DNA from 2 places in the Desulfofarcimen acetoxidans DSM 771 genome. Region 1 is predicted to be linked to the other one. Evidence: riboswitches for the same ligand, from Rfam matches in the RefSeq annotation. Region 1 holds a riboswitch; the other holds the start of a gene.
The links. Region 1 has a riboswitch for cobalamin ahead of DTOX_RS09615 (cob(I)yrinic acid a,c-diamide adenosyltransferase). Riboswitches for the same ligand answer to the same signal wherever they lie in the genome.

Region 1 (4,808 bases):
GATAAATTTTTATGTCTATAACAAAAATACATTTCTTGTTTCGTCTGACAACCCGCTGAAAGTGCTCAGTTCTGCTGTCTTAGGCGGAAATTTACGCCAGGCGTATCACATAATCAACCATTCTGTTAATAAAAACTATAATGGAAGTGATCCGGAGCAGGATTTAAGACAGGTAGCTGAAGGTTTGAATTTAGGTCATGATGTTGTTGGCATGATGACTGCCGTAAATGTAACCCACACCGTATTAAGCTGTGGCAGTCAAAAAGGTCTGGCAGTGGCGGCTCTTTGTACTGTTGGAGTAAGTAATCCAGGGGTTGCGGGTGTTCCTACCGCAAAGCTGCAAAGAAATATTCAACCGGGCACGATCAATACTATTTTATTAATTGAAGGCAATTTAAGCGTGCCTGCGATGGTTAATGCGGTTATAACGGCAACCGAAGCCAAGACAAGAGCTCTGTTTAAATCAAAAATAAGCTTGCTGGACGGTGAATGTATAACCGGTACAACCTCGGACGCCATAGTGGTTTCCTGTACCGGGAGAGGTGAATTGCAGCATTATGCCGGGACTGCAACTGACTTAGGATATTTAATTGGGCGTACTGTGTACAATGCGATATCGCAGGGAGTGGATGACTATATCTCGTATAATGAAGGACTTAATTTAGAAAATAAAATTGATTTCCTAAATTAATAAATTTAACCAAAACCAGCCAGAATTCCCCCACCTTTAAGTTGGTGGGATGAATGGCGGCCTTGTTTTGTGTACTAATAAGATGTTTGCCAAAGCCTCTATGATGTGGCAAAATATAATCAGACGCAATAACGAAAGGTTGATTATTATTGAGCAAACTTGATGCAAATAGCCAATCAGTATTCTTACTCACATATCATCTGATTTTGGTAGTAAAAAAGCAGCTATGGAAAGAATATTTTTGGTCGTAAAGTTTTTGTCTTCTAACTACAGGTGGTGCACCCATTGAAGTAATTAAGAAGTACATTGAAACCCAGGATGAAAAGAGGTGAATCATTTGCAAATTGTCTACCGGTTTGAAATGCGTCCGACCAAAGAGCAACAGAAAAAAATGTTTCACACACTAAAACTTTGATGGTCAAAAATCACTACCTAGCTAAAAGCATTCATGATGCTTCATGGGGTACATTCAGAAACTTTGTGGAGTACAAATGCCGCAAATACGGTAAAATATTTTTCCCTGTCCCTCCGCATGGCACTTCCCAGACTTGTCTTTGTGGCGCTAATGTGCCAAAGGATTTGAGTGTCAGAGTACACCGATGCCCTGCTTGTGGACTGGTTATGCCCAGGGATTTGGTGTCAGCCATATTAATAGAACGCCGTGGCTTAGAAATGCTAGCGGCTTAGATATGTACTTGTAGGGCGGGGGCCGCCCGAAATCATGCCTGCTGGAGGCCGTGTAAGACCTATTGCTCTTTGTAACGGTAGGCCGTGGCTGATGAATCAGGAAACGCTCGTTGATGTTCCTTTGGAAGCCCCCGCTTCTTAGTGGAACGTAAGCGGGGGTAGTTCACTAAGTAATTATAGCTTGGTGCCAGAATATTTATAAATATCAAAAAATAATGATGGACAAATTATTCAAAGAATGTTAATATAATATTAATTTAATATCTAATTAATCAGGTTCCCCGGTTATGTCGGGGGTGAAAAGGGAACCGGGTGTGAATCCCGGACGGTCCGGCCACTGTAAGTGGGGAGCGGTTCCCCAAATGCCACTGGGTCTTGTGCCTGGGAAGGCGGGGAATATGCTGTGAACCACAAGTCAGGAGACCTGCCTGTTTGATTTGGGTACCGCCTTCCGTGAAAAGGCCAGGGCTTTGTTTTAGTTTATTATGATGTTTACATCTTGAAAATACCTGCCTTCTTTGCGGATGAAGCCAGGTATTTTCATGTTTTTATCTCCTCTCCTTTCTCCATTTGTGTTAGTTAATCTTTTACCACATGGGAAAATGCCAGTTCATCCCATGTGTGTCCCCTTTTAAAATAATATAATTTATATTTATATATATCTTAGGGACAAAATTAAAAGGAGGTTTTTCGGTGAAATCAGATGTCTTAAAGAAGGGATATGTGCAAGTTTATACCGGAAATTGCAAGGGCAAAACCACAGCTTCACTTGGTCTGGCTTTTCGGGCCATGGGCCAAGGTCTAAAAACCTATATAGGTCAATTTATGAAGGGCCAGTGCTACGGCGAACTGAAATCGGCAGAAATGTGTAAACCGTATATTACCATTGAGCAATATGGTAAAGACACTTTTACTCATATTCAAAACCCTCCACTGGAGGAAGATGTGAAAATGGCTGTGGAGGGACTGGAAAAAGCCAAAAAGGCTATGTTTTCAGGCGAATATGATATAATTATATTCGATGAGATTAACATAGCTCATCACTATAATTTGATCACGACAGAAGAAATGGTGGATATTATAAAAAATAAGCCTGAAGATGTGGAGATAGTATTCACCGGCAGGCATGCTCCGCAGAAAGTTATAGAATTTGCGGATTTGGTAACGGAAATGGTGAGCGTAAAACACTATTATGATAAGGGAATAATTGCCAGAGATGGTATTGAAAAGTAGAGGCAGCAATGTTTTTCATTAGTATAATAATTCATTAAATAACCAATATTATTGAATGGATAATATCTGACCATGAAGGTCTATACCTTGTTGAGGTGAGCTTTCATGGTTTTTTATATTTTGGTAAGCGAAGATATACGAACAAATGCATCTTGCCATAGCTAATCCGGAGGCTTGTGTGATAACTCGTAAGGAATTTTTCAAAAGAGAAATGGACAAAGGAGGAGAATAGTGTTAGTATATGTATAATTTAATCGTTTATTCAGGTTCCCCGGGTTATGCCGGGGTAAGAGGGAACCGGGTGAGAATCCCGGACGGTCCGGCCACTGTAAGCGGGGAGCGGCTCCCAAAATGTCACTGGGTATTTGAATAACCCGGGAAGACGGGGAGTGGGCAGTGATGATCCACGAGTCAGGAGACCTGCTTGGATAATGATCAGGTGTCGCCTTCCGTGGAAAGGTTCGGTGCTAAGGGTTGCTTTGGATAAAGATTTTATCTCTTTGAGAAAGACCCGGCTTTTGCGGAAAAGCCGGGTCTTTTGGTGTTATTCGACCGGATTTTTTATTATTCTTTATTTAGCCGGCTGCTGTTTTGAAAAGTTGCAGCCTTTTTATTGAAGGGGGGTGATGCTATCCATTGTGTAATCAGTTATACAGGAGGTGAAAATTTACAAAAAAACGCCCGATTAGTGCAATCTGATTATTAAACCCTGCCGGTCAAGAGAATCAGATATGGTCTAAGAAAAAGGAGGTATAATAATGATCGTTAAATGGGGAAAAAATAAGTTTTTGGTCTTTTTCACCGTCATGCTGTTATTTCTGCTGACGGCGAATGCTGCCTTTGCGGCTGACTGGACCAAATTCCAGAAGGACAATGTTAACAGCGGTGTAACAACCGATAACCCGCCGATAGACCCGAATCCTAACTTTGTGATGACCGATTTGCCTAACGCGGGTTGGAACGGTACGGATATTCCGCCATTGGTTGTCAATGAGGGCGGCGTTTACTACGCCTATGTGTTTAACAGCACCCCCAGCGACGCCAGAATATATAAAATCAATTGCAGTGACGGCACTACCCCCACAGGTTGGACCGACGGCATTATAGTAGACTCCGACGGGGGCTTCCAGTTGGGTACGCCGGTGATTAGCGGCACCACTCTGTACTTGGGGGTAACCGAAGGAAATCAGAACAAACTGAAAAAAATAGAAAATATTGCATCCACTCCAAAAGTTGACACCTTGATCCCCATCAGTGATTCGGGACAGTTCAACACTCCCTTTGTCCTTGACGGGAACAATCTTTACTTTGGTCTCTGGAATCCTCCGGGCACCGGCAAGTACTATAAGGTGGATCTCAGCAGCAACACTGTGACTACCTTCACCCCCTCCGTCAGCGGCGAAGGGTTCTACTGGGCCGGTGTTGCTATCATCAACGACTACCTTGTCTTCGGCGGGGATAAGTCCAAGGTGTATGTGGTGGATAAGAACACAATGAGTCTTCTTAGTTCCGGTTCCATAAAGGACATTGAGTCAAATGCGGCGGAAATTCGCTCGTCCATTTGCTACAACAGCTCGAATAGTGAAATCTACTTCACCGACAAGGGTGGCTTCTTGTGGTGTTATGGTATTGATAATAGTGGAAGTTTAACCTATCGGTGGCACGCCGGCATTGGCTATTCCACTTCCACTCCGGTTTATGATAACGGCAAAATCTATGTAGGCCGGGGCAACTTTAGTGATGGGAAAATATACTGTTATAATGAAAACGGAAGCAAGCTGTGGGAATACTCGACGGACGGCGGTGTCCAGTCTTCACCTGTAATTTACTGTAAAGGTGGCAACACCTATATTTATTACACCACCAACAGCGCGTCCGGCAAAGGCTATTGCCTCAAGGATGATGGCAGCAGCCGCACCGTTGTCTGGATTGTGCCTTCCTCTGGGGGGACCTATACCGTGCAGGGCATGGCAGCCTCGGGGAACTATGTGGTCTTCGGCAATGATTACGGGCAAATTTTTATGATTCGTTCCAATTCCGATTCCGGCTATGATTTGAACAGTGATGGAAGTGTGAATGTGCAGGATATTATTCTGGTGGGCCAGCATTTTGGCGAGAGCGGTACCCCGGGCTGGAGCAATTTTGATATTAACCGGGACGGCAAAGTGGACGTGTTGGATATGATCGCAATAGGCCA
Region 2 (13,969 bases), 420 kb from region 1:
ACCATATTTAGATATAATGAAAAAATAATTTTATTAGTAGATATTGGAGGGGAGCCTTTATCAAACAAATACAGTATAGAATTTAGAATATACAATGAAACCGGAGATTTTGTTGCTCTGGGTTCATCCGGGTTATTTCACGGAATTTTTTTTGAGAAAAAAATTAAGAAAGTAAGAATAGAAATCGGTCCCCTGACTCTCACAAAGGGTAAATATGCCATCTCGTTGAGTGCAATGGGCATGCTTGGAGGGGATACCTGGGATAACACGTGTTTATTTCAAATTGTTGAATGCTATCCGTTTTCTGCACACTTTGACATAGATAACAGGTCAATTTGTGTTCTTCAGCAATCCTTTAATGCTATGAGATAATAGAGGATGGGTAGCATGTAACTTATAAATACAGTGAAAGGGGGGATTGGTATGGAAAATAAGGAATACGAAAAACCGGAAGTGATTGTTTATGGAAATTTAAAGAATGTAACAGGAGGGGAGAACCCCAGCACCATATTATAGGGTTCTGCCGGTGATAACCAGGGAATATTTAATTTCCCTGGTATCTCTCCTAAATCGTGCTGATTTTGTTAATACCAATTAGTACTGTAATCGCGCGATGTAAATCCTGGGTAACAAGATATCCTAAAAATGACTCTCACTTTTCTTATGCTCTTCCTCCATTCCCTGTAATTCCGAAGTATTATGCCCGTTATTCAAATGCTCTAGATTCCCTGAACTTGATTTTTCCGGTTTGTTATCTTCTTTATTTGTACCACCACTGGCATGCTCTTGATTCATGGTTAGTGCGTGATCTGTCTCATTTTTAATTTCTCCCCGACTCCCTGAGTGTTCCTCATAATTAAGCTCAAAACACGCACCAGGGAATAAGCTTGATAAGGATGTGTTGGCACTTAATAGAACTTTCTGGATATCCTCACCACGGAATTCTTCGGCTCGGATATCAAATCCGCCCTTCTGACAGCGTTCATAAACAAGGTATTTATTAATAGTCATGTCGTTGTTTTTTGCCTTATTTATTATATCCTCATCCGTTTTTCGGACTAGTGCAACTCCCGATATTTTACTGTTAAGCATTTCTTTACGAATACTGACGCGAAGCTTATCCTCATCAACTACATTTGATAGTACCCCATCACCCACCGGCACTACACTAGCTAGCACCAGGTTCTGATCCTTTTCAAAGATTCCTTCTGTTTTAGCTTTTTTTAAAATTAACACCACCACTGTATATACATCTTGCCCTTTTAGCTCCAGGCCATCTAAAACATTGATTTTTCCCTTGCCGTCATCATTAACCTCAATGACCTTAGCTTCTTTATTAACATATATTTCCACACCATTATGGATGTCAAGCGCTACACATGCAGCTGCCACACTTGGTCCAAACAGCGGGTTAAAAATGCCTAATGACAGCACTAGAATTAGAACTGCAGCAACTGTGGCATATTTCAAGAAAGAAGCTTTTAAGAAAGGCTTTTGTGGTATTAGATCTATTTCAATAAGCTGGCCCACTACAGTCTGCCTTTTAGGTGTAGGAATTTCTAAAAAATCACCTTTTGTTGTATAAATTACTGTTATCTTGGCAGAGGTTCTCATTACTACACCTTTAACCTTTTTCATTGCCGTGACACCTTCTCTCCAATACTTGCACATGGTATCTCGGTAAGGCTTTTCAAAGGATAAAACCTCGGTTCAGATAAGATTAAGGCAAGGGCAATCAGATATTTTCTGCCGCCATCTAAAATTCTGCGATTTACCCCGGTAAAAAGCTTCAGTTCTTTTACAGGTAAACGCTTATATTTTTTCAAGTATTCCAAAAGAGAAGGTTCATTTATTAATTTCAATGCAACCATCATCAATGTCTCCTTACGATTCTTGTGCCTCGGAGAAACCTTGACCAAATCGTCTAATGTTACCCCATATTCCCACAACACTTTAATATAACTCTCAACAACCTCTGCTAGAACAGCCTGTTTCTCCACCTCTTGGTATTGCTCATAGGAATATTCTTCATCATACCGGCGCAGTTCTTCATCTGAAGAGTCCATTGGTGATAGGGATATATGCATGTGTTTAGATTCTTTACGAAAATAATCTATTAGCCGGTTCCTTATTATCCTCTGGGCAAAACTATGAAACGCAGTTCCTTCACTTGGCTTAAAGTTATCTATAGCTTCATTAAACGCAAGAAATGCAATGCTTAATTCATCATCGTTGTTCCAGATTAAGTACCTGTTACATATCTTAGAACTAACTTTTGCTATAAAATTTTTGTGGTTTCGAATCAATTCCTCGCGTTTGCCTAGATCCCCCTTTTTAGCCAACTTCAAGGTTTCTTCTAAGTTATGCTGCAACAAAACAATCACTCCGCTCATCAAATTCTTCGAATGAGCAATACCATTTTATCTGGGGTTAAGTATTAAATGTTCCCGCTAAGAGTTGAGACCAGTTCATTATAGCATAGTTAGATTACACAAACATCGCAAAATCCATCCTTTGTTGTTGGGAAATCATAACATGCATTTAATAAGGATCTCTTAAACAAAAACGGTTTTAGTAGTTTAAAATATCATAAATTAAACATTAAATAGGAAACAGCCGGGAAGAAAAAATTCCTTCTGGCTGTTTTCCACGATACCGATAGTATTCTTACTCGTGACCTCCCCAACCATGCTCACTTTCATGGCCATAGTTTTGCCCCATATAATCGTTCGAGCTTGTGTGTCCATTATGATAGCTATGACCTGAGGCGTTATAGGTTGATATGGATTTTTTTATCTGCGGGGTCGGTGTAGTGGTCTGTAAGGTACCTTTGGCAATACTTGCGTTACTGTAGCTGGTATGACTATTGTCGTGCTTATAACTTGTAGTAGTACTATTGGCAACAGGTACTGTTTTAATCTGTGAACCCAGTAGCGCCTTTTTATTGTTTAAGTCGCTGTTTTGAGTCAGGTTTTGAGCTGCCACACTACTGGCAGAATTTTGTGAGGTTACAGTTGCCAATTTAGGTGTATTTATGTGTTCTGTTGGGGCTGCAAAGACTAATCCTACTGTAGGAATACCTACAGCAAGAATTGTTACAGCAGAAATCCATTTAATTTTTTTAACAAGTTTCATAGGAATACCACCTTTATTTTTTTGTTTGGAGAACTAGGCTTGGCCCTGTATCTCCATCTATTAAGTTATGCGAATTTTAAGAGGGGATTTTGGTAGTACTCCAGAAATTATTCTTTTTTAAAATATGGCAAAAAAGTTATAATCCTTCAAGCTGTAAATCTTTTCATTTTCTATACAAATGCTTTTTATGAGATTTTGTATAGATTGAGGATCAATTCTCCAGAGACAAAGTCATCGAATTATTTCTTCAATAAAGTGTTAAGCCTTTCTAAACCTATTTCCGGTTCGTTATTTTGTTCAGCTACCCAATCATATAATTTTTTAATAGCCTCCCCGGAAAAAATAATTTCTTTTGCTTTACGGTAGCATTCTTCTAAGCTATTATTACAGTTTACTAAATACAAAATTAATGCTGCATTAAGACAAACAATATCAGACCGGGCACCTTCTTCCTCTCCCTTTAATACAGCAAGAAAGCGTAAAACTTCCTCTTCTCTATTTTCTGAAGGAGCCAGTAAATGCATTTCACTACGTTTAATCCCTATATCCTCAGGAGCAAATGAATACATAATTATTTCACCGTTTTCCCTAAGCTCAGCAATAATTGTATGACCCAACGTGGAGGCTTCGTCCATCCCTTTAACCTCATCTTCAGCCAATCCATGTACAACAACAGCTTTCTTATAACCTATCTCACGCATAACTTGTGCAACAGGTTTTACGAGTTCTTTTGAATAAACCCCTCGTACACCATAGCGAGGTAAAGCGGGATTGGATAAAGAGCCTGAAATGTTTAATATTGTACCAAAAGAAATTTGTGAAAGCACCCTTCCTAAAGCCTGAGGATGTACTTTGGGGCTCATTCCATTAAAAATACCTATGCCGGCTTTTTCGATACTCTTTTTTACAATCTGTGGACTGCATTCTACATCCACACCCAGTTTTTCTAAAATATCTATTGTTCCACACACTGAGGTTATCGCCCTTGCCCCATGCTTGGCCATCCTGATTCCGGCAGCCGCAGCTATAATAGAAGCTGCCGTACTTATATTAAAAGTTTTTATTGTATCCATCCCGGTACCACAATTATCAACCAGCGGTTCAGGAACATCAGGAATAACTTTAACGGTATCTAACTCATAGATAGCTTCCCAGCACCCGGCAATTTCCTCAACCGTTTCTCTTTTTGATGTTAATGCAGCTAAAAAAGCACCCTGCTGCATTTCAGATTGCTGGTTTAACAGTATTTGAGAAAATGCTTCTTTTGCTTCATGCCGGGATAAATCTTCTTTATTTATTAACTTAGTAATAATATGACCAAATTCTTTAGCTTGCTCAATAAGCATATTAAATCCTCCATTATTCAAAATTTATAACAATTTTCATTTCCTTCATATCAGCAATCATTTTTATACCGGATATAACTTCTTCCAACTGGATACACCGGGTGATCATATCTTTAACCTTCACCTTTTCTGTTACCAGCATTTCCACGGCAGTTCTGTTGTGCAGTGAAGAACAACCATAAGCCCCGTAAACCCTGAGTTCTTTATAGTGAATAAGATTAAAATCTACTTTTATGGAACCGAAATTCATCATTAATCCACTAAAAAAACCAAATCGGCCTCTTTTACTTAGCATGGCCAGACCTGTACCGACAACATCAGGGTCCGGACAGCACGGAATAACGACATCTGCTCCCCTTCCACCGGTAACTTCCATAACTTCTTTAATAGAATTAGTTTGTAAAGGATTTACACAATAGTGAAATTCTCTATTTTTAGCGATAGCTAACCTGTTTTCATTAATTTCTATAAGAATTACTTTATTTGCACCTCGGGCAACAGCCAATTTTGCATTTAGAATACCCAGTGGTCCTGCGCCAAAGATAATTACAATATCACCAAGACCAACCTGTAAACTTTCCTGCATATTAATGCTGCATGCCAATGGCTCTGTAATAGCAGCTTCTTGAAAAGACAATTCTTCGGGAATTTTGTTTAGCACTCCGCAGCTTACGCCATTGTTAGGAACTAACACATACTCTGCAAAACCACCATCGTAATGAAAGCCCATTATTTGCACATAATCACACATATGATGCAATCCTTGAAGACAATAACTGCAGCTCCCACAAGGTAAACCAGGAGCCACCTGAACCCGGTCTCCTAATTTAACTTGAGTTACGCCTTCACCCATTTCAACAACAGTACCGGCTATTTCATGACCTATTATTCTAGGTAAACGTAAATCCCGCTGGCCATACATATAGGCCTTCATATCAGTTCTACACATACCACAGACCCCAACCTTAATTAACACCTCCCCCTGCTTACATTTTGGTGTTGGTACATTCGTTATCCGCAGCTTATTAATCCCTTCCAGCAATGCAGCCTTCATATCATCCTCTCCTTTGGAAGTTAACCTAATTTTCCTTTGAATATCTCCTCATTTTCTGAAGATATATAAACAAAAAAATCCACGCCAAAAAAATGGCGTGGATTTCCAAGTCCTCACCTAAGCTAACCTTATACTCGAGGCAGCATAGAATAATTTCAGGCAGGTCTCCTGACTTAGGTTCATCACCTTTAATGCCCCTTCCCCCATAACGGAGTGGTTTATGGCACTGGCTCCCCTTCACAGTGGCGGGTCCGTCCGGGAATTGCACCCGGTTCCCTATTCTTCCTTTGTAAAGAACACCTGAAACCTAAAATAATATCAAGTTATTACCAATATTATAATTCTTAATTTTTTGACCTGTCAAGAATAATATTCAAAAGCATAGGCACAAACTGGGGGAGGTTCATTGTGTCACCTCCTGTGTCACCCCGTCCTGTTAACGACTTTTGGTGGCATAGACATATCCTTTTAGGAATTCGACCCATGTAGAAAATATTTTCCTACGATCTAAGAAAATCATAGTACATTTTATAAATTGAAAAAATTTAAACTATTTTGCTCAATTAAGGTCATAAATCATACTTTTCTTATATCAGAGAAAAGATTAATATTAACTAGTGTGACAAAGATGTCGCATTATCATTCTATCCAAGGTGTGACATCGCCGACACACTTTGGATATTTTGCGTTAATTTAATGGGATTAATAATAGTATAGTCGTTCTAAAACTATACTTTTAAAATTAACAAAATAGCGGGGGAAAAAATGGCTAAATTATCTACAATAAAAGAAACTCGAGCAAGAGATGTTCGATATGAAGCTAAAACTACGGTTAATAAAGGTCTATTAATATTACTAATGCTGCTTTTTATTGGTGCTGCATTAGTGTTGATACCTAGTATAAATCATAATGTATCAACAGGCATATCAGCAATTAATTCTCAAGGCGGTCAAGTGAATCAAGACTCTATACAGTACAGTACAATTTTTGATACGCTAAAATATGAGCGTTCTATTCATATCCTGGCCATGCTGCTTGTAGGTTTCGGATTTCTTATGGTTTTTGTAAGACATCATGGGTATAGTTCACTCACAGCAACCTTACTTGTTGTAAGTGTAGCCATACCTATGTACACGATAATAAAAAGTTTTGGAGGAGAAGGTTTTAGTAAACCCACAATAAGCATAGATACACTTCTCTGTGCAGAGTTTGCTGCTGCAGGTTTACTTATTGCGATTGGTGCTCCACTTGGACGTTTGAAAATGGATCAATATATTATAATGGGCATATTATTTGTACCGGCTTATATACTTAATGAATGGCTGATACTTGATAGTGGTATGTTTAAGGGATTTCTTGATACTGGTGGCTCAATAATAATCCATGCTTTTGGTGCATATTTTGGGTTGGGAGTAATTACGAATACCTTATCTAAATTTAAAGGTGATGCTGTATGTGAAAGCAATATAAACTCGAATTTATTTTGCATGCTGGGTAGTATGGTTTTGTGGCTCTTTTGGCCATCATTTACAAGTGCAATTGTAGCTCCTGAAAGAGTTGTATTAACTGCAATAAACACGATTTTTGCTTTATGCGGTGCAACTTTAGCAACGTATATTTTTACGAAAATAATTAGGGGCAAAATTGAAATTGCAGATATTGCAAATGCTGCACTTGCAGGTGGTGTTGCGATAGGTTCAACTTGTGACATGACGACTCCAGGTTACGCAATGCTAATTGGAATCGCTGCGGGGGCATTAAGTGTAATTGGTTATACTACTATAGCACCCCAACTTGAAAAACTTATAAGAGGAACCGATACATGTGGAATTAACAATTTACATGGAATGCCCGGACTACTAGGCGGTGCGGCAGCAATATTTATAACTGGGAAAGCTGGAACTCAATTATCGGCAATAGTTGTTACTGTTTGTATAGCATTCATTTGTGGGAAAATAACTGGTACAGTAATTGCCTTTTTGAGCAAAAAGGAACTCCCATATAATGACAAAGACGAATATATTGTTGCATAAAAAACAGATCCCTTATGTAAATGATTATTACTTCTATAAATACAAGGATGCCAAGAGTCAACCAGAATATTCTGCAACTCTCGTTTAAAAACATTCTTGCTAAAATAAAATTAAGGCCAATTGGCCTTTTTTTTATATTCTTTCATTCCCTACCCTATTTGCTAAACTCACCCTCCATCTCCCGTTGTATTATTTTGGAATTCACATGTAATCTATGAGTAAAATTGTTATAGAAAAATAAAATTTATTACCAATTATCAGTGAAAGTAAATATTTCTTCTATGGATGCATTAAATATTCTTGCAATATCATAAGCCAACTTAAGAGAAGGATTATATCTTCTGGCTTCTAGACGTACTATTGTCTCTCGCCTAACACCTACCAGTCTAGCTAATTCATCCTGGGATAGATTTGCCTGTATGCGATATCGTTTTAAATTTGTTATTAACTTTGCCATTTTTCTCACCATGTTTTTTAAAATTTGCAATAATATGTTAGGACAAATCAGTAAAACATTTTAATTCTATAGACTTTTAGGGTCGGCAAAAAATGAAGTCAGCATAAAATAAAAAACGCCCTGGGAGAAGTATCTTCTTTCCACAGAGCGCCTTAGCTCGCAAAACATCATTGTTTAAAAATATTAAGTTAATTATTACTCCCCTGGAACCTCTGCTATATTCTATAATTAACTGTTTTAGGCTATTCCTCAAGACGACACAACCACTACAATTTTTACCTTTAGCAAAAGATGTATATATTATATTCTTCCAGGGTAAATACTTTTCTTACACTTCATTCAAAAGAACTACTTAATTTAAAACAAAAAACCCCATCAACTAACAGTTGCTGGAGCTTCATCGCCTCAAGAATAGATACTACTGCGTATCTTTATTGGCATTATACCAAAAAGCAAGGCTAAAAGCAATAATTTTTTTATCAATAACGGGCATTTAATTGTTGTATTGTGTAAGGATATCGCTTAGTTCACTTTTAATATTTTCACAAGCTGTAGGCGCTGGTTCACTTACCACATTTAACCCGGATTTCACCTGGGAACCCTGCTACATTTTGAGAATTTATAATGTGTTTTGACCATTCTCAGATGTTAATGACAGGAGTTTTTTACACAGTTTTTGCCGCTTTTTTTTCCATGGTACATTGCTTCATCCGCTCTTTTAATAATGCTATCCAAGTCATCTCCGGCTTGATGTTGGGCCACTCCGGCGGTAATGGTTACATGAAATGAATTACCTTTATAAGTAAAGATTTGAGTTCTGACATTAGAAATGATTTTTTCGGCTACTATTTTTGCATCGTTTATTTCTGTACTCGGTAACATGACTAAAAATTCTTCTCCGCCCCACCGAGCCATCATGTCATAATTTCGCAAAACAGACTTGATTAAATTCACTACATCTTTTAAAATATAGTCCCCACATTCATGTCCATGAGAATCATTTATGTCCTTAAAGTTGTCAATATCTATCATTAAAAGGGAAAAACCATCTTCACCACGATTAATTCTTGATAATTCTTCATTCATTCTGTCAATGGCAAAACGCCTGTTGGTTATTCCCGTTAGGAAGTCCGTTATCGCTATTTGTTCAACTTTTTGTAATAACTGTTGCAATTCTTCATTTTTTCGTTCTAATTCCAAGGCATATTGTTTAATCTTTTCTTTTGATTTTCTCAACTCCATATGGTTTTTTACCCGGGCAATGACCTCTATTTTATTAAAAGGTTTCACAACATAGTCCTGACCGCCAACTTCAAAACCTTTTATTACATCAGAGCTTTCAGACATAGCGGTAAGAAAAATAACCGGTATTTCTGCTGTCAGCGTATTTTCTTTTAGCCGCCTGCAAGTTTCTAATCCATCCATACCCGGCATGACAACATCCATAAGTATTAAATCCGGTTGGTTTTTCAATGCCACCTCAATAGCCCTGCTGCCACTAGTAGCCACCAGTATTTCGTAATGTTCCTTTAATAACTCGCCCAGCACTTTGATGCTGACAGGTACATCATCAACAATAAGAACCTTGTTCATTTTTTCTCACTCCACAATCTTATTAAATTCCGACTCTATACTATCGAGTAAAAGTAAAGCCCGGTCATAATCGAATTCTTCGATAGCATGAAGCAAATCACCAAGTATTTCTTGGTTTAAAACAGTATTACCGGTTAAATGATTCTGTGCAAAATCCCCGGCACCAAAACTATTCTCTCTAATCATTTCCCGTAATTGCAGCATGCTGCTGTGCAATTCCTCAAGCATCACCGATGACGTCTGTTCCGAAAAATTATCTTGCTCGACCAGAACATCTTTTTTAAATTCCGCATTGGACTGGCTTAATTCCAGTAAATACAAATAATTCCCCAAAACCACTTCCATTGCTGCATAAAATTCACTATACTCTGCTCCCCCAAGGTCAGCAGTATTCTGACGAATGATTTTTTCCAATTCAGACGCCGCCGTATACAACCTCATAGCACCCAGATTACCGGCAACACCCTTAATAGAATGAACCATGATGCACGCTGAATCTTTGTTTCCGGCTGTAAAGTCATTTTTAATTTGCGCCGGTGCATCTTGGAAGGACCGGCAAAACTCCAGCAGCAACTTAACCAGCTGCTTACTATTACCCATTAAACTCTCCAATGCCCTTCTGCAATTAATTCCCTTTAATTGTCCCAGCTTCTCCAGGCTAATTTCGTTTTTCCCGACCCCGGACATTTTTTCACTACCCGGGGTCTTTTCAGGAATAATCCTGTCAGATTCTTTAGTCCTTGAAGTTAAACACTTACTCAGGATAAGAAGCATATCCTCTGGTAAAAATGGTTTGGATATAAAATCATTCATGCCCAACCCGATACACTGTTCACGAAAACCACTTATCGCATGGGCTGTAAGAGCGATAATCGGCAAATCCCGGTAAAGGGGTTCATCACGCAGTATTCTGGTGGCTTCCATACCATCCATAACCGGCATTTGTAAGTCCATCAGCACCAGGTCATAATTTCCGGCCCGAACTTTTTCCACGGCTTCTCTGCCGTTTTCAGCCACATCCACCGAAATGCCGACAGATTCAAGGATTTCAACGGCAACCATTTGATTGATTAGGTTATCTTCCACCAACAAAATATGATTACCCTCCAATTTACCTGTAAATAGGCTATTTTCTTTTAAATCCTGTGGCCGGTAATAACTATCGGATTCAACATAGGCCATTGTTATGGCATCCATCAACTGCGACGGAGTATGTGGCTTGTTTAGAAACGCTTTGATTCCCAGTTCGCTAAAAACATTTCTTAACTCATCCAGATCATAAGCCGAAGCCATGATGATAATGGGTATTTTTTCTAGTTTCATTTTTTCTTTGATCAAACGAATCGTTTCTACTCCGTCCAAGCCCGGCATTTTCCAGTCTATAACAAGAATATCAAATGCCTCCCCTTCTTTAACAAGCAGATCTATCGCCTCTTGCCCAGAACTAAGCACGGTCACGTCAAAATTCAAGTCAACCAAATAAGAAGCCAGTATTTCCTGGGAAGCTTCATTATCATCCACTATCAATACCCGGCTTCCTTTTAAATCAATATTATCTCTTTGATTTGTTTGTATACCGCTGGCCAATATGCCAAAGGGAAGACTGAATGAAAAGGTGCTGCCAACCCCATATTCGCTGCTTACGCTTATTTCGCCCCCCATGAGTTCAACCAGGTATTTGGAAATAGCCAAACCTAAACCGGTTCCACCGTACTTACGTGTTGTTGAGCTATCTGCCTGAGAAAAAGAATTAAAAAGACGCTGCATTTGTTCCTCAGTTAAACCAATTCCATTGTCCTCCACGGAAAAACTGATGATTACCTGGTCACTATCGCTGTCACTCTGGTCAATTTTTTCAACCCGCAAAAATATGTTCCCTTGATCGGAAAACTTAATAGCATTATTGGCCAAATTTACCAGCACCTGCTTCAAGCGCAGCGGATCTCCCTTGAGGTGTGCCGGTACTCCCTTTTGAACATTTGCCAATAGCTCTAAACCCTTCTGGCTGGCCTGATTTTCTAATAAATAAAATAAATCGGCAATTACTTCTTCCAGATTAAAATCCACATGCTCAACAGACATTTTACCAGCTTCCAACTTGGAAAAATCCAGAATATCATTGATAATCCCCAGTAAATGCTGAGACTGGCTTCTGATCTTGGTAAGGTAGTTCAGCTGTTTTGAATTGAGCTGCGTTTGCATTAGCAAATGGCAAAAGCCGATAATGCCATTCATCGGGGTCCGGATTTCGTGGCTCATGTTAGCCAAAAATTCACTTTTAACCCGAGCGGAATACTCCGCCTCTTCTTTGGCTTCTGTTAAAGCTTGTTCCAATTTTTTTCGCACGGTAACGTCACTGGCTACCCCCGCAATTCTAACAACCTCTCCGTCGGCATCTTTTACTGGAACAGTTTTGGCCCATATCCAGCAAATTTCTCCATCAGGGCTTACAATTCGAAACTCATCATTGTATGCACCATCAAAAATGTCCTCTTGCTTTCCTATAGATCCAGAGAAAATGCTAATTGCCTTACCCCTGTCATCAGGGTGAACAAATTCAAGAAAAGTGTCCGGGTTCTCCAAAAAACTAGTGCATTTCTTACCAAATAGTTTCTCGAAGGCTGGACTCACGTAAAGCATTTCCCTGTGAGTTCTTAACCAGAAGAGTTCATCCAGGTTCTCAGCCAATTGTCTAAGCTTTTCTTCACTTTGCCTGAGTTTTTCTTCTGAGTCTTTTAGTTTAGTTATTTTCTCACGTATAGATAACCGCATTTCATTGATAGATGTGGAGAGATTTTGAAACTCAGTGGAACCATTCACCTCCAGACTATGATCAAGGTTTCCTTTGCGAATGGCATCAGCATAACCTATAAGTTGTAATATTGGATTAATCAACTGCCTGTTGGACAAAGCAAGACCCAGGAATACTGCCAGCAGTGCCGCTACCAGGCCAATCTCAATGGTTAGGCTTCTGATTGGTGCTATTTTAGCTTCCAAATGCCCCCTGGGGATCAAAGCAAGCAGTTTCCAGCCCGTATTTTTGATAGTTGTGTAGCAAACGTATTTTTTGCCATCATCAAAATTACGCAGATAGGCACCTTCCTGCTGTTTCAATAACTCCCGCACCCAATCATTATCAGCAAATCCCTCATAGTTTTTATTTCTGTCCGAATGTGCCAGCACTTTGCCATTGTTGTTTAATATAAAAACTTCTACATTTTTACCCAAGGCAAGATCATAAACCACGTCTGATATTTCATCCAAACTTATATCCATTGAAAGAGCACAGGTGGGTACATCGCCGGAGGTATTTAGCTTTTTAACGATGGATATATGTAATTCACCGGTACTTGCTTCCCGGTAGGTATCAGTCCAGGCTACTTGGCCATTATTGTTAATAGCTGTTATATACCAGGGCCGCTCGATACATTTATATCCTTCCGGTTTATTATAACGAGGATTAACCCATAACTCATTGTCTTCTGTTCCTAAATAAATATAATCAACATCGGGATTTGCCTCCCTGTACACCTGCCAATCATTAAAGAGCTTTTCTTTATATTCCGGATCCGAAACAAAAAGATTTACATCAATACGATTGGCCAATACCTCTACACCATATTCTAATTTGTTTAGATATTCTTCTATATATTTATGGTTAACTTCTTTGATCAGTTTTAAGTTGTCTTCCCTTAATTGATCTTCCACAATTTGCTTGGATTTAAAATACGATAAAAATCCGGATGCTGTCAAAGGCAGTAAAATAATGATTAAAAATATAATAATTACTTGATTCCGAATGTGTTTCACGCAATATCCCCCAATTCTTCAACACATCATGTATGTATGGTCTATTAGCATTATGTCTTGGGAAAACAAGTTGACTCTCACCTTCCGGTGGTTTGCTGGTCCAGATAAAAAGGTATTATCCGCCAAGGCAGTCAAACCGTGCACGTTTTATCTTTTCTCCTTTAAAATTCTTTGTTAGGATTCGACACAAAAGGGAATAATCCTTGCACTTTATTGATCTAAATTTTTTATGCCTATAATTAGTTATGCTTATGATTACTATTAAGCAGATTTAATAGAGCAACACAGATGGCATCTTCCCCCAAAGAATTCCATTATAAGAAAAGTAACAACAAAACCCCGTAAGCCAATAAGCATACAGGGTTTTACTTTTTAAGGAGGTAACGAACCAACTAAGAGTTGCCTGTGCAACCCCACATCCTTTTCCACTTAGCTACTGTTGAACAGTATATGTTGATTGCTGCCATCAATCGTTGTTCATCACCTACCAGCAAGAGTAAAATCTATTCTTAGGTTCCGGTACGGCTTTAAATTTACTTT

Region 2: it holds a riboswitch for cobalamin, as region 1 does, so the genes downstream of both, DTOX_RS07725 (zinc-dependent dehydrogenase) here and DTOX_RS09615 (cob(I)yrinic acid a,c-diamide adenosyltransferase) in region 1, are expected to answer to the same signal.

Annotation. Positions count from the first base shown of each region.
Region 1 is NC_013216.1:2,078,491-2,083,298, forward strand. Features, by position in the region: gene DTOX_RS09610 (adenosylcobinamide amidohydrolase) at 1-691, shown strand, start outside; partial or broken gene DTOX_RS22150 (transposase) at 904-1,023, shown strand; gene DTOX_RS22155 (RNA-guided endonuclease InsQ/TnpB family protein) at 1,106-1,378, shown strand; cobalamin riboswitch at 1,636-1,824, shown strand; gene DTOX_RS09615 (cob(I)yrinic acid a,c-diamide adenosyltransferase) at 2,072-2,611, shown strand; cobalamin riboswitch at 2,859-3,053, shown strand; gene DTOX_RS09625 (dockerin type I domain-containing protein) at 3,370-4,808, shown strand, end outside.
Region 2 is NC_013216.1:1,651,184-1,665,152, reverse strand. Features, by position in the region: gene DTOX_RS07750 (ABC transporter ATP-binding protein) at 1-372, shown strand, start outside; gene DTOX_RS22890 (lasso RiPP family leader peptide-containing protein) at 424-516, shown strand; gene DTOX_RS07745 (anti-sigma factor domain-containing protein) at 640-1,638, opposite strand; gene sigI (RNA polymerase sigma-I factor) at 1,635-2,375, opposite strand; gene DTOX_RS07735 (hypothetical protein) at 2,668-3,135, opposite strand; gene trpD (anthranilate phosphoribosyltransferase) at 3,375-4,481, opposite strand; gene DTOX_RS07725 (zinc-dependent dehydrogenase) at 4,495-5,535, opposite strand; cobalamin riboswitch at 5,677-5,854, opposite strand; gene DTOX_RS07715 (ammonium transporter family protein) at 6,301-7,569, shown strand; gene DTOX_RS07710 (helix-turn-helix transcriptional regulator) at 7,817-8,026, opposite strand; gene DTOX_RS07705 (diguanylate cyclase) at 8,675-9,619, opposite strand; gene DTOX_RS21385 (response regulator) at 9,626-13,429, opposite strand.